DNA from 4 places in the Streptomyces sp. NPDC021012 genome. Region 2 is predicted to be linked to each of the others. Evidence: riboswitches for the same ligand, from Rfam matches in the RefSeq annotation. Region 2 holds a riboswitch; each other region holds the start of a gene.

Region 1 (3,275 bases), on a different contig from region 2:
GCGGGACAGGTCGCATGTGCCCCGTGAGGACCGGGATGCCCGGGGTTCAGGGGTGACCGCATCCTGGACACCGGGCGCCCCGGGACGAGAAGCGGAACCTCTTGACACCGGTTAGGGACACCACGTCGCCCGTCCCAGTTCATCTTCCGTTCACCCAGGTTGCCTACGTTCAACGAAACACTGACGTCGAACGATTGCCTGGGTAAATGGAACACATCACGCTGCTGCTCGCCATTGTGGTCGTGACAGCTCTCGTGTTCGATTTCACGAACGGTTTCCACGACACCGCGAACGCGATGGCCACGACCATCTCGACCGGTGCCCTCAAGCCGAAGACGGCGGTGCTCATGTCCGCCGTGCTGAACCTCGTCGGCGCCTTCCTGTCCGTGGAGGTCGCCAAGACGATCTCCAAGGGACTGGTCAACGAGGACGGCATCCAGCCCGAAGTGATCCTCGCCGCGCTCGTCGGCGCGATCCTCTGGAATCTGGTGACCTGGCTGGTCGGACTGCCCTCCAGCTCCTCGCACGCCCTGATGGGCGGCCTCATCGGCGCGACCGTCGCCTCGATCGGCGTCAGCGGTGTCAACGGCGATGTCGTCGTCTCCAAGGTCCTCATCCCGGCCGTCGCCGCGCCGATCGTCGCCGGAATCGCCGCGATGCTGGGCACGAAGCTGACGTACAAGATCGGCGCCAAGACCTCCGAGAAGGACACGGCCAAGGGCTACCGGGTCGGACAGATCGCCTCCGCCGGTCTCGTCTCCCTCGCCCACGGCACCAACGACGCCCAGAAGACGATGGGCATCATCACCCTCGCCCTGGTCGCCGGCGGCTCCCTCCCCTCGGGTGCCAACCCGCCCGTCTGGGTCATCGTCTCCGCCGGTACGGCGATCGCGCTGGGCACGGCCCTCGGCGGCTGGCGCATCATCCGCACCATGGGCAAGGGCCTCACCGACCTCCAGCCGCAGCAGGGCTTCGCCGCCCAGACCAGCGCCGCCACGGTCATCCTGGCCTCCTCCCACCTGGGCTTCTCCCTCTCCACCACGCACTCCGTCTCCGGCGCCGTCATGGGCGCGGGTCTGGGCCGCAAGGGCGGTGTCGTCCGCTGGTCGACCGCCACCCGCATGTTCGTCGCCTGGGGCCTGACCCTGCCGGCCGCCGGTCTGGTCGGCGCGGGCGCCGAGTACGTCGCCCGCCAGGGCGACTGGGGCGTCTACGTCGTCGCGGCCTTCCTCGCCGCCTCCTGCGTCGGCATCTGGCTCGTCTCCCGCCGCCAGCCGGTCGACCACACCAACGTCAACGAGGTCGAGGCCGACGCCGAGCCCGAGGGCGTCGTGACCACCGCGATCGCGGCCGTCACCCCGCCGCCGGCCGGCTCCGTCGCCGCCGTCGCGGACGAGGACCTGAAGACCACCATCCCCGCGCCGGTCCCCACGGACCCGGCCGCTCCCCCGGCCCCGGCCGCGGTCTAAGGAACTGGAACCAAGCATGAAGATCGACTGGGCAGCCCTCGGCTCCGTCTTCGGAGTCAGCCTCGTGGCGACCGTCGCCCTCGTGGGCCTCTTCACCCTCGGTGTCGTCGGCCTCTCCAAGCAGGAGCGGGCCGCCGCCCAGGGAGGCTCCGCCGCCCTGGCCCGCACCGGCGCCTACGCCTGCTTCGCCCTGTGCCTGGCGGCCGTGGCGTGGGGCATCTACCTGATCGTCGCCTGACGCTCCGGGCGTGACCGGCGGGGCGGTCCGCACCTTCGGGTGCGGGCCGCCCCGCCGTCGTGTTTGTGGTGCTTCGCACAGTGACGCGATGCAGGTCAAGGGTGAGTTGACGGCTGTTCTCGGGCCGTGGTGGACTGCCGGGGCCATTACGGCTGCTGTAGAGGAAGTCCGGTGCGATTCCGGCGCGGTCCCGCCACTGTGACCGGATCCGAAGGGTCCGGGAGTCAGGAACTCTCGCCGCCGGTCACGTCGATCCAGGGCGCGGACCCTGAGTGAGGACACAGCGCCATGCCCGGCCGCAGCCCCACCCCCTCCAGAGCCAGCCGCCTTTCCCCGGACGGATTCGCGTACGGCGCGGCCGCCGGTCTCGCCGTCGACCTGCTCGTCGGCGACCCCCGACGCGGCCATCCCGTCGCCGCCTTCGGCCGGGCCGCGGCCCGGGTCGAGAAGGCCCTGTGGCACGACCACCGCGGCTGGGGCGCCCTGCACACCGCCGTCTGCGCCGGCGCCACCGTCGCGGCCGGCGCCCTCGCCGCCCGGGCGGTACGGGGCAGCCGCGCGGCCTCCGTCGCCCTCACCGCCGCCTCGGTCTGGGCCGTCGTCGGCGGTACGACCCTGGGGCGCGAGGCCCGCGCGATCGGCGGCGCCCTCGCCGCCGGGGACCTGGAGGTCGCCCGGGAGCGGCTGCCGCACCTGTGCGGGCGCGACCCGCAGTCCCTCGACGGTCCCGCGATGGCCCGCGCGGTCGTCGAGTCCGTCGCCGAGAACACCTCCGACGCGGTCGTCGGCGCCCTCTTCTGGGGAGCGGTCGCGGGCGTGCCGGGCCTGCTCGGCTTCCGCGCGGTGAACACCCTCGACGCGATGGTCGGCCACAGGTCCCCCCGCCACCTGCGGTACGGCTGGGCCTCGGCCCGCCTCGACGATGTGGCCGGCTGGCCCGGCGCCCGGCTGACCGCCGCCCTCGCGACCGTCGCCGGCGGGAACCCGCGCGGAGCCGTACGGGCCTGGCGGGCGGACGCCTCGAAGCACCCGAGCCCCAACGCGGGCCCCGTCGAGGCCTCCTTCGCGGGCGCCCTCGGCGTACGGCTCGGGGGGACCCTCTCGTACGCCGGGCGGGTCGAGCACCGGCCCGTCCTCAACGGGGAGGGGCGACCCGTCGAGGTCGCCGACATCGACCGCGCGGTCCGGCTCTCCCGCCGGATCACCGGACTGACCCTGGCCGCCTGCGTGGGCGGCCGCATGATCGCGAGCGCGCTGAAGCGGAGGAACGCATGAGGGGTGGGGGGCTGCTCGTCGCCGGGACCACGTCCGACGCGGGCAAGAGCGTCGTCACGGCCGGCATCTGCCGCTGGCTGGTCCGGCAGGGCATCAAGGTCGCTCCGTTCAAGGGACAGAACATGTCCCTGAACTCCTTCGTCACCCGGGAGGGCGCCGAGATCGGCCGCGCGCAGGCCATGCAGGCGCAGGCCGCCCGGGTCGAGCCCACCGCCCTGATGAACCCGGTGCTGCTCAAGCCCGGCAGCGACCGCTCCAGCCAGGTCGTCCTCATGGGCAAGCCGGTGGGCGAG
Region 2 (3,275 bases):
GCCAGGTAGTGGTGGGACGGCGGGAGATCGGGGTCGTGGTAGATCGCGATCGGGTTCTCGCCGAAGCCGCGCGGCGGCTGGATGAGGACGAGGAGGTTCCCGCGCCGCAGGGCGGCGAGGACGATGTCGCCCTCCGGGTTGCGGGAGCGGTCGAGGAACATCTCGCCGGGCGCCGGGCCCCAGTGCTCCTCCACCTGCTCGCGGAGCTCGGCGGGCAGCGTCGCGTACCAGCGCTTGTAGTCGGCGGCCGGGATGCGGACCGGGTTCTTCGCGAGCTGCTCCTCGGTCAGCCAGTCCTGGTCGTGGCCACCGGCCTCGATGAGGGCGTAGATCAGCTCGTCGCCGTCGCCGGAGACGATGCCGGGGAGCTCGGCCTCGGGACCGAAGTCGTACCCCTCCGCGATCAGGCGCCGCAGCAGGGCGACGGCGGAGGCGGGGGTGTCGAGGCCGACCGCGTTGCCGATGCGGGAGTGCTTCGTCGGGTACGCGGAGAGGACGAGCGCGAGCTTCTTCTCGGCGTTCGGGATGTGGCGGAGCCGGGCGTGCCGGACGGCGATGCCGGCGACGCGGGCCGCGCGCTCGGCGTCGGCGACGTACGCGGGCAGGCCGTCCTCGTCGATCTCCTTGAAGGAGAACGGGACGGTGATGAGGCGGCCGTCGAACTCGGGCACGGCGACCTGGCTGGCGGCGTCCAGCGGGGACAGCCCCTCGTCGTTCTCCTCCCACGCCGACCGCGAACCCGTCAGGCACAGGGCCTGGAGGATCGGCACGTCGAGCGCGGCGAGCGCGCCCGCGTCCCAGGCCTCCTCGTCGCCTCCGGCCTGCGCCTCGGCGGGCTTGGTGCCACCGGCCGCGAGGACGGTGGTGACGATCGCGTCGGCCCCGCGCAGTACGGAGACGAGCTCCGCCTCGGGGGCGCGCAGGGACGCCACGTACAGCGGGAGGGCGCGGGCCCCGGCGTCCTCGATCGCGCCGCACAGGGCGTCGACGAAGGCGGTGTTCCCGCTCATGTGGTGGGCGCGGTAGTAGAGCACGGCCACGGTCGGGCCGGTCACGTCGGCCTTCGGCGTCCGCTCAAGGGGCCCCCAGGTGGGGGCGGCGGCCGGGGCCTCGAAGCCGTGGCCGGTGAGCAGGACGGTGTCGGAGAGGAAGCGGGCCAGCTGCTCCAGGTTCGCCGGGCCGCCGTGCGCCAGATAGGCGTGCGCCTCGGTGGCGACGCCGACGGGGACCGTGGAGGCCTCCATCAGCTGGGCGTCGGGAGCCTGTTCGCCGCTGAGCACGACGACCGGCTTCCCGGCGGCGCGGATCGCGTCCAGGCCCTCCTGCCAGGAGCGGACGCCGCCCAGGAGCCGTACGACGACCAGGTCGACGCCGTCGAGCAGGTCCGGGAGGTCGGCGAGCGGGAGCCGGGAGGGGTTGGCGAAGCGGTACTCCACCGGCCCTCCGGCCGCACGGGCGCTGAGCAGGTCGGTGTCGGAGTGCGACAGCAGCAGGAGCATGGCGAGCTCAGGCCTTCCTCGGGGTTGTCCGCGCCCCGGGTGGTCGTGTGGGATGGGGCCTCCCCTCGCTCGAGCGAAGCCGAGAGCTTGGGGAAGGGAGTTCCTGACTCACCCGTGCCATGGCTGGTACGGGCTCACAGTGGCGGGACCGCGCCGGATTCTCACCGGGCTTCCTCCCCGGGGTCCTGGGACCCCATGCCGCTCTGCATCCTAGATCGTGCCGTGGGCGGGCCCCAGGGAGCGTCGGGGTCGGCCGGATCACACCGGGGATCACACCGGGGCGCACGGCGACGACGCGGGCGGAGCGCCGGCGGCCCGGGAGCGCCGGAGGCGGCAAGCGCCGGCAGCCCGAACCACCGAGCGTCGGCAGGCATCGACGAACCCGGGGCGCCGAAGGGAGCAAGCCCCGGCAGGCCCGGAGCGCCAAGGACCGGCAAGCCCCAGCAGGCCCGGAGGGCCGGAAGTCGGCCGGATCACACCCGGTGGTCAGCCGGTTCCCCGTGGGTATGCTCGCCGCCATGCCGCCCACCCCACCCCCGACGCCCGAACCGGGCGAAGCTCGCGTACGGGACCGTGGCGACGCCTGCCCCGGGGCGCTGCGCCTGCATCCCGCCGACGACGGACGTCTGGCCCGACTGCGCCTGCCCGCAGGGCGCTTGACGGTACGTCAGACCGAGGTGCTGGCCCGTGCGGCCGAGGGTCTGGGCGACGGGCGGATCAGCATCACCTCGCGCGGCAACGCCGAGCTGCGCGGGCTCGGCGAGGGCTGCGGGGCCGAGCTCGCCGCGCTCCTCTCCGAGGCCGGTCTGCTGCCCTCCCCCACCCACGAGCGCGTCCGCAACATCGTGGCCTCGCCCGGCGCGGGGCTCGACGGACTCGGCTGCGCGGACGTGCAGTTGTGGGCGCGCGAGCTGGACGCCGCGCTGTGCGCGGAGCCCCGGGCGGCATCCCTTTCGGGACGGTTCCTGTTCGTCCTGGACGACGGGCGCGGGGACGTCGCCGGGCTCGGCGGCGATGTGAGCTTGGTCGCAGGACCGGACGGGTCCGCCCTCCTGCGCCTCGGCTCGCGGGCGTTCCGGGTGGCCGAGCCCGTCCGCGCCGCCCTCACCGCCGCCCTCGCGTTCCTCGACGCCGCCGAGGCCGCCGGGAACGGGGCCTGGCGGCCCCGCGAACTGCCCGAGGAGCACGTGCCCGACTGGGCCGGGGCCCTCGCGCGGGCCGGGATCACGGCGGAGCCCGTACCCGTACCGCCGCTTCCCGCGTCCCCGCCGCCCGCGCCCGGCCCGCTCGGCGAGCGCGCCCTGCACGTCCTCGCCCCGCTCGGCCGGCTGACCGCCGCCCAGCTGCGGGCCCTGGCCGACGGGGCCGAGGAGCTGCGGCTCACGCCCTGGCGCGGGGTGGTCGTCGTGGGAGCCGCCGACCGGCTGCCCGACCTGCCCGACCTGGCGGCGCACGGCCTGATCACCCGGCCCGAGCTGCCCTCGGTCGGGGTCAGCGCCTGCACCGGACGCCCCGGCTGCGCCAAGTCCCTCGCCGACGTACGGACGGACGCCGGGCTCGTCCGCCGAGGGGGCCTGCCCGTCCACTACTCCGGGTGCGAGCGCCGCTGCGGCCACCCGCACGGCACCTGGGTGGACGTCCTCGCGACCGGCGACGACACCTACCTGGTGGACGGCGTCCCCACTCCCCGTACCTCCCTGCCCGAAGCAGTGACCACGGCCCGCAGCCTGCCGACCCACACGAGATGAGCGAGAGCACCAGGATGTTCGACTACGA
Region 3 (3,275 bases), on a different contig from region 2:
CAGCAGAGTGGACTTGCCCGAGCCGTTGGGCCCGAGCAGGCCGGTGACGGTGCCGGGGGCCAGGGTGAGGCTGACCCCGTCGAGGACGAGGGTGCCGCCGGCCGTGCGCGAGACCCGCTCGGCGCGGAGTCCGGCGTCTGCGGAAGGGCTCATCGCGCACTCCTGGTGCGGTACAGGACGAGGACGAAGGCCGGTACGCCGATCAGCGAGGTCACCACGCCCACCGGGACCTCCTGCGGTTCGAGGACCGTGCGGGCGAGCGTGTCGGCCCAGACGAGGAACACCGCCCCGGCCAGGGCGGTCACCGGCAGCAGGCGGGCGTGCCCGGGGCCGGCGAGCGCGCGGGCGGCATGCGGCAGGACGAGGCCGACGAAGCCGATCGCGCCGGCGGCGGAGACCAGGGCGGCCGTCAGGAGGGCGGTGACGCACAGCAGGACGAGCCGGGTCCGCGCGACGGCGACGCCGAGCGAGGCGGCGGCCTCCTCGCCGAAGGCGAAGGCGTCCAGGGTCCGCGCGTGCCCGCCGCAGATCAGCAGGGCCGCCACGAGGACGGCGAGGCACACCCGCACCTCGCTCCAGCCGGCCCCGGAGAGCGAGCCGAGCAGCCAGAAGAGGACGCCCCGGGTGGTCTCGGCGTCGGCGGCGGTCATCACGACGAAGGAGGTGAGGGCGGAGAAGAGCTGCATCGCGGCGACGCCGGCGAGGACCACCCGGTCCGTCGAGCCGCCGAGGGTGTGGCTCAGCAGCAGCACGAGCGCGAAGGAGACCACGGCCCCCAGGAACGCCCCGCCGGTGACGGAGAGGAGGCCGCCGCCGACACCGAGGACGACGACCGCGACCGCGCCGGTCGAGGCGCCGGAGGAGACGCCCAGGACGAAGGGGTCGGCGAGCGGGTTGCGCAGCAGCGACTGCATCACCGCCCCGCAGACGGCGAGTCCGGCGCCGCAGACGGCGGCGAGGAGGGTACGGGGCAGCCGCAGGTCCCAGACGATCCCGTCGCGGATCGGCGAGAGTTCGGAGGCGCCGCCGCCGAGGTGGGCGGCGACCACGGACCCGACCTCGCCGACGCCGATGTCCGCCGGGCCGATGGTGATGGCCACGGCCACGGACAGGCCGAGCAGGACGAGCCCGGCCACGGTCCACAGCAGCGCCGTGAGGCGTACCGGCCGGGCCGGCCGGGTTGCCAGGAGGGGCGTGCTCACTTCGCGAGACCGTACGAGCGGAGCGCGGCCGCCACCTTCTCGATGCCCTCGACGGTGCGGAGGGTGGGGTTGAGCGCCTGGCCGCTGAGCAGGACGTAGCGCTTGTGCTTCACGGCCGCCATGTTCCGGGTGACGGGGTCGGACTCCAGGAACTCGATCTTCTTGGCGGCGCTCTCGGCGGACTGCGCGCGGCGGGTCAGATCGCCGAGCACGAGGACGTCGGGGTCGCGGTCCGCGACGGTCTCCCAGTTGATCTGGGGCCACTCCTCGCGGGTGTCGTCGAAGACGTTCTTCGCCCCGAGCGCGTTCGTGACGATCCCGGGCGCTCCGCAACAGCCCGCCATGTAGGGCGACTTGGAGTCCGAGTACCAGTAGAGGACGGTGGCGTCGGTGAAGTCGGCCGCCGCCGTGGCCTTCGCCACCCGGGCCTTGAGCCCGGCCACGAGCTTCTCGCCGCGCTCGGGGACCGCGAACACCCGGGCCAGGTCGCGGATCTCGCCGTAGACGGTCTCCATGGTGAGGGGGCGGGTGCGGACGCCGTCGCCGTCGCCGCTGTTGTCCTTGCCGACGCAGTCGGTGGGCGAGAGGTACGTGGGGACGCCGAGCTGCTCGAAGCGCTCGCGGGGCGCCACTCCGCCCTTGCCGAGGGTGTACCCGAACGAGGCGGCCACGAAGTCGGGTTCGGTGTCGAGGACCTTCTCGAAGGAGGGGTAGCGGTCGGCCAGGCGCGGCACCTTCGCGTTCTCCCGCTCAAGTCCCTTGAGCACCGGGTCCGTCCAGGTCGCGGTGCCCACCATGCGGTCGGCGAGGCCGAGGGAGAGCATGATCTCCGCCGCCCCCTGGTCGAGGGCGACGGCCCGGCGCGGGGCGCGGTCGACGCGGACCGGCCGTCCGCAGTTCTCGTCGAGGGTGACGGGGTACCCGTGCTCGGGGGCGCTCTTCCCGGACGGCGCGGAGGACCCGCCTCCGCAGCCGGTCACCGTCGCGGTGAGGAGCAGGACGCCGGCCAGGGCGAGCACGGCGGAGCGGACGGGGTGTGCGAGCGGCACGGGAACTTCCTCTGCGGCCACGGCTCATACGCGGAGCCTGTCGTACGGTCCTCCCCGGGCGGCGGCGTGCCGCCGGGGCCGCCAGCAGGTCTTCGGACTCGGGGTCGGCCGGACGGGGCGCCTTCCCGGGCCCGTCGTGCCGCCCAGTGGCCGATGCTCCGCCCGTCGCCCTCACCGCTGCGCGTCAGTTCCGGTCTTCCACCGGATTCCCTGACCCGTGCACGTACCCGTTCAGGTGCGTACAAAGGTGCGACTGGCCTCGGCACAGTACCACCGGGCGGCGCCCCCGCCCCGGGGCCCGGTCCGTGTCAGACGCGCAGCTCCCTGGCCTCGAAGCGGCCGTCTCCGAGGACCAGGACGAAGGAGACCTGCTGCCCCTCGGAGACCGTCCGCGTCGCGCTCTCGATGTCCTCCGCGCGGAAGTACACCTGCTCCTCGGACCCCATGGGGACGACGAAGCCGTACCCGGCGAGACGGTTGAAGGAGTGCACGATCCCTTTGCTTCTGCCTTCCACGGCGGCCTCCTCGTCGTCGCCTCGGGGAGATGTCTCAGGGGAGATGTACCCCGCCCGGCCGCCTTTCGCCACCGCCGCCCTCCGGACGGCGCACCACCCTTAACGATCTAGTACAATGTTCAACAGAGGTCCGCTGCCGAAGATCCCCCGTTTCCGGCAGCGGGCCTCACCCTTTTCGCCCTCGCCCTTTTCGTCAGCGCGAGTCCGGCCGGACCCAGACCGTGCCGCGGGCCTCGTACTCCAGCATGGCCTCCAGGCCGTTCGCCGCCTCGGGGCCGAGCTCCCGGCGGACCAGCCAGAGGGCGAGCTCCAGGCCCGAGGTGACGCCGCCGGCGGTCACCAGGTCGCCGTCGTCCACCACGCGCGCGCCCTTCAGGACGCCGCCCTGCCGCTCCAGGTCCGGTCGGGCCTTGTGGTGGGTGGTGCAGGGGCGGCCCCGGGTGAGCCCGGCGGCCGAGAGCAGCATGACGCCGGTGCACAGGGCGCTGACGGTGAGCCCCGGCCGGACC
Region 4 (3,275 bases), on a different contig from region 2:
GTGCCAGGTCTCCAGGTAGACGGCGGCGGCGCCCTTGCGGCGGCCGCCCTGGTTCACCGCGGCGACGGAGGCGTCGAGGGTCTTCAGGAACGGCACGATGCCGTTGGAGTGCCCGTTGGTGCCGCGGATCAGCGAACCGCGGGCGCGGATGCGGGAGTACGACAGGCCGATGCCGCCCGCGTGCTTCGAGAGGCGCGCGACCTGGTGGTAGCGGTCGTAGATGGAGTCCAGCTCGTCCTGCGGGGAGTCCAGGAGGTAGCAGGAGGACATCTGCGGGTGGCGGGTGCCGGAGTTGAAGAGCGTGGGGGAGGACGGCAGGTAGTCCAGGCGGCTCATCAGGCCGTACAGCGCCGCGACTTCGTCGAGCGCGCGGGCCGAGTCGTCCTCGGCGAGGCCGCAGGCGACGCGCAGCATGAAGTGCTGCGGGGTCTCGATCACCTTGCGGGTGATCGGGTGGCGCAGCAGGTAGCGCGAGTAGAGGGTGCGCAGACCGAAGTAGCCGAAGCGGTCGTCGCCGGCCGGGTCGATCGTGGCGTCGAGCCGGGTCGCGTGCGCCGCGACGAGCTCGGCGGTGCGGTCGGCGATGAGGCCCTCGCGGTGACCGACGGCGACGGAGGCCGAGAAGGAGACGGCGCCCTGGCCGGCCGCCTCGTCGGCGATCGTGATGGTGAGGAGCCGGGCGGCGAGCCGGGAGTACGCGGGGTCATCGGCGATCAGGCCGGCGGCCGCCTCGGTGGCCAGCTCGCGCAGCTCCGCCTCGTCCGACGTGGCGCTGCGGCCGCGCAGCGCGGCGGCGGCGACCTTGCCGGGGTCGGTGTCCGGGAGGTCGGCGGTGAGATCGGTCAGGGTCCGCAGGAGTACGGTCCCGGGGCCGTCGGTCTCGATCGCTGCGGCCGGATCGGCGGGCGCGATGGTCACGTGGGGGCTCTCCCTCGCTCGGCTCGGGGCCATGGCGGGGGGAGGCGGGCAGGCGGGCACCCGTACGCGCGGGCGCGCCGCGTCCACCGGCCCACTCCGCGAGGCCCGGACGTCTGTGACACCCGGAACGGACGGACCGGGTGCGCTGCCGGCAGGTCCTCGGACTCGCTCCGTACGAAGAACGAAACCTCACGAAGCACACCGTTGCGGGACAGTTCCGGATTCGCGCCGGATTTCCCTGCGTCGACAGCGAGGACGAGCATACATGTGGGGGGCGCCGCTCATTGCACCCCCCACATGTTGTGTCGGTCCCGGGAGTTACAACTCCAGGGCGTACGTGCGCAGCGAGTGATCGGGGACCGGCTCCCAGTCCCGCTCGGGGGTGCGGACGAAGCCGAGCCGCTCGTAGATCCGGTGCGCGGAGACCATCAGACCGGCCGTGGAGAGCACCAGCCGCGCACACCCGGGAAGGGCCCGCGCCCGGTCCACGCAGGCGCGGACGAGGGCCTCTCCGACGCCCCTGCCGCGCGCCGCCGGAGCGACCACGAGCATCCGGAACTCGGCCTCGCCGGGGACAGCGATGTCCGCCCAGGGGGTGCCGCCGGGGGCGAAGGTGACCCCGCCGACGATCCCGCCGTCGGCGTCGACGGCGACGAGCACCTCGCTCTCGCGGGCCCGGCGGGCCGTGTCGCGGAGCACGTCCAGGTAGAAGTCGTCCTCTCCGTGCAGCAGCAGCCCGTCATTCAGATAGGTGAACCCGGTGAGGTCGCCGAGCTGCTCGTACTCCTCGGGCCGTACCGCCCTGATCGTGAAGTCCATGCCCGCCAGTCTGCCGCGCCCGGTCATGCGGAGGGGCCCGGGTTTCTCCTGGTGAGATCCCGGGCCCCTCTTCGACGTGTCCGTGGGTCAGTGCGCTCCGGCGCCGACCTTCGGGAGGTCGCGGACACCGGCGTCGCCCGCGTCCGCCGTGTAGTCCTCCGGGGAGGTCTCGTCGACGCCCTCGGGGGCCTTGACGGCCTTGAGGACGAAGGTCAGGACGACCGTGACGAGGACGTTGAGCACGAAGGAGGTGAGGCCGATGTAGCCGATCTCGCCGATGCCCGGGATCTCGGCGGCCGAGCCGCCGAAGTGCTTCTGGGTCGGGCTGGCGACGCCGTACGCGGCGGCCGTGCCGTAGACCATGCCGACGGCCCAGCCGGCGAGCAGCGCCCAGCGGTGGAACCAGCGGGTGAACAGGCCGCCGACCAGGGCCGGGAAGGTCTGCAGGATCCAGATGCCGCCGAGCAGCTGGAAGTTGATGGCGACCGTCTTGTCCATGGTGAGGACGAAGATGAGGGCGCCGACCTTCACCAGGAGGGAGACCAGCTTGGAGACCTTGGTCTCCTGCTCGGGGGTCGCGTCCTTCTTGATGAAGTCCTTGTAGATGTTGCGGGTGAAGAGGTTGGCCGCGGCGATCGACATGATCGCGGCCGGGACGAGCGCGCCGATGCCGATCGCGGCGAACGCGACGCCCGCGAACCAGTCCGGGAACATGTCCTCGAAGAGCTGCGGGATGGCGAGCTGGCCGTTCTTGACCTTGATGCCGGCGGCGATCGCCATGAAGCCGAGCAGCGCGAGCAGGCCCAGCATCAGCGAGTACAGCGGCAGGATCGTGGTGTTGCGGCGGATGACGTTGCGGCTCCGGGACGACAGGGTCGCCGTGATGGAGTGCGGGTACATGAAGAGCGCGAGCGCCGAGCCGAGCGCCAGCGTCGCGTACGTCCACTGGCCGGCCTCGCCGGGCACGAGCGCGCCGCGCGGCTTGCCGGTCGCCGGGTTGATCGTCTTGTACGCCTCGGCCGCCTTGCCGAAGATCTCGTCGAAGCCGCCGAGCTTGATCGGGATGTAGATGATCGCCACCGCGATGACGATGTAGATCAGCGTGTCCTTGACGAACGCGATGAGCGCGGGCGCGCGCAGGCCGGACGAGTAGGTGTACGCGGCGAGCACGCCGAACGCGATGAGCAGCGGCAGGTCCTTCACGAACCAGTTGGTGTCCTCGCCGCCGCCCACGCCCATCACGTCCAGGACGGCCTGGATGCCGACGAGCTGGAGCGCGATGTACGGCATGGTGGCGAGGATGCCGGTGACGGCCACCGCGAGCGACAGGCCCTTGGAGCCGAAGCGGCCGCGCACGAAGTCGGAGGTGGTGACGTATCCGTGCTTGTGCGAGACCGACCAGAGGCGCGGCAGGAAGGTGAAGATGAGCGGGTACACGAGGATCGTGTACGGGACGGCGAAGAAGCCGGCCGCGCCCGCCGTGTAGATGGCGGCGGGGACGGCGACGAAGGTGTACGCCGTGTAGAGGTCGCCGCCGA

Evidence for each region. A riboswitch is a leader RNA that binds a small molecule or an ion and turns the genes downstream of it on or off. The one in region 2 is predicted to bind cobalamin.
Region 1: another riboswitch for cobalamin. It lies ahead of ACH4TP_RS28350 (cobalamin biosynthesis protein); the one in region 2 lies ahead of cobN (cobaltochelatase subunit CobN).
Region 3: another riboswitch for cobalamin. It lies ahead of ACH4TP_RS10290 (ABC transporter substrate-binding protein); the one in region 2 lies ahead of cobN (cobaltochelatase subunit CobN).
Region 4: another riboswitch for cobalamin. It lies ahead of ACH4TP_RS01545 (ribonucleoside-diphosphate reductase subunit alpha); the one in region 2 lies ahead of cobN (cobaltochelatase subunit CobN).

Annotation. Positions count from the first base shown of each region.
Region 1 covers NZ_JBIRQU010000009.1:282,400-285,674, reverse strand. The annotation lists gene ACH4TP_RS28360 (anion permease) at 207-1,469, shown strand; gene ACH4TP_RS28355 (hypothetical protein) at 1,486-1,707, shown strand; cobalamin riboswitch at 1,820-1,962, shown strand; gene ACH4TP_RS28350 (cobalamin biosynthesis protein) at 1,996-2,982, shown strand; gene ACH4TP_RS28345 (cobyric acid synthase) at 2,979-3,275, shown strand, end outside.
Region 2 covers NZ_JBIRQU010000005.1:197,973-201,247, forward strand. The annotation lists gene cobN (cobaltochelatase subunit CobN) at 1-1,499, opposite strand, end outside; cobalamin riboswitch at 1,578-1,711, opposite strand; gene ACH4TP_RS18390 (cobalamin biosynthesis protein CobG) at 2,006-3,247, shown strand; gene ACH4TP_RS18395 (precorrin-8X methylmutase) at 3,244-3,275, shown strand, end outside.
Region 3 covers NZ_JBIRQU010000003.1:109,806-113,080, reverse strand. The annotation lists gene ACH4TP_RS10300 (ABC transporter ATP-binding protein) at 1-153, opposite strand, end outside; gene ACH4TP_RS10295 (FecCD family ABC transporter permease) at 150-1,202, opposite strand; gene ACH4TP_RS10290 (ABC transporter substrate-binding protein) at 1,199-2,251, opposite strand; cobalamin riboswitch at 2,338-2,463, opposite strand; gene ACH4TP_RS10285 (cold-shock protein) at 2,560-2,766, opposite strand; gene ACH4TP_RS10280 (DJ-1/PfpI family protein) at 2,960-3,275, opposite strand, start outside.
Region 4 covers NZ_JBIRQU010000001.1:340,912-344,186, reverse strand. The annotation lists gene ACH4TP_RS01545 (ribonucleoside-diphosphate reductase subunit alpha) at 1-918, opposite strand, end outside; cobalamin riboswitch at 1,051-1,194, opposite strand; gene ACH4TP_RS01540 (GNAT family N-acetyltransferase) at 1,237-1,737, opposite strand; gene mctP (monocarboxylate uptake permease MctP) at 1,825-3,275, opposite strand, start outside.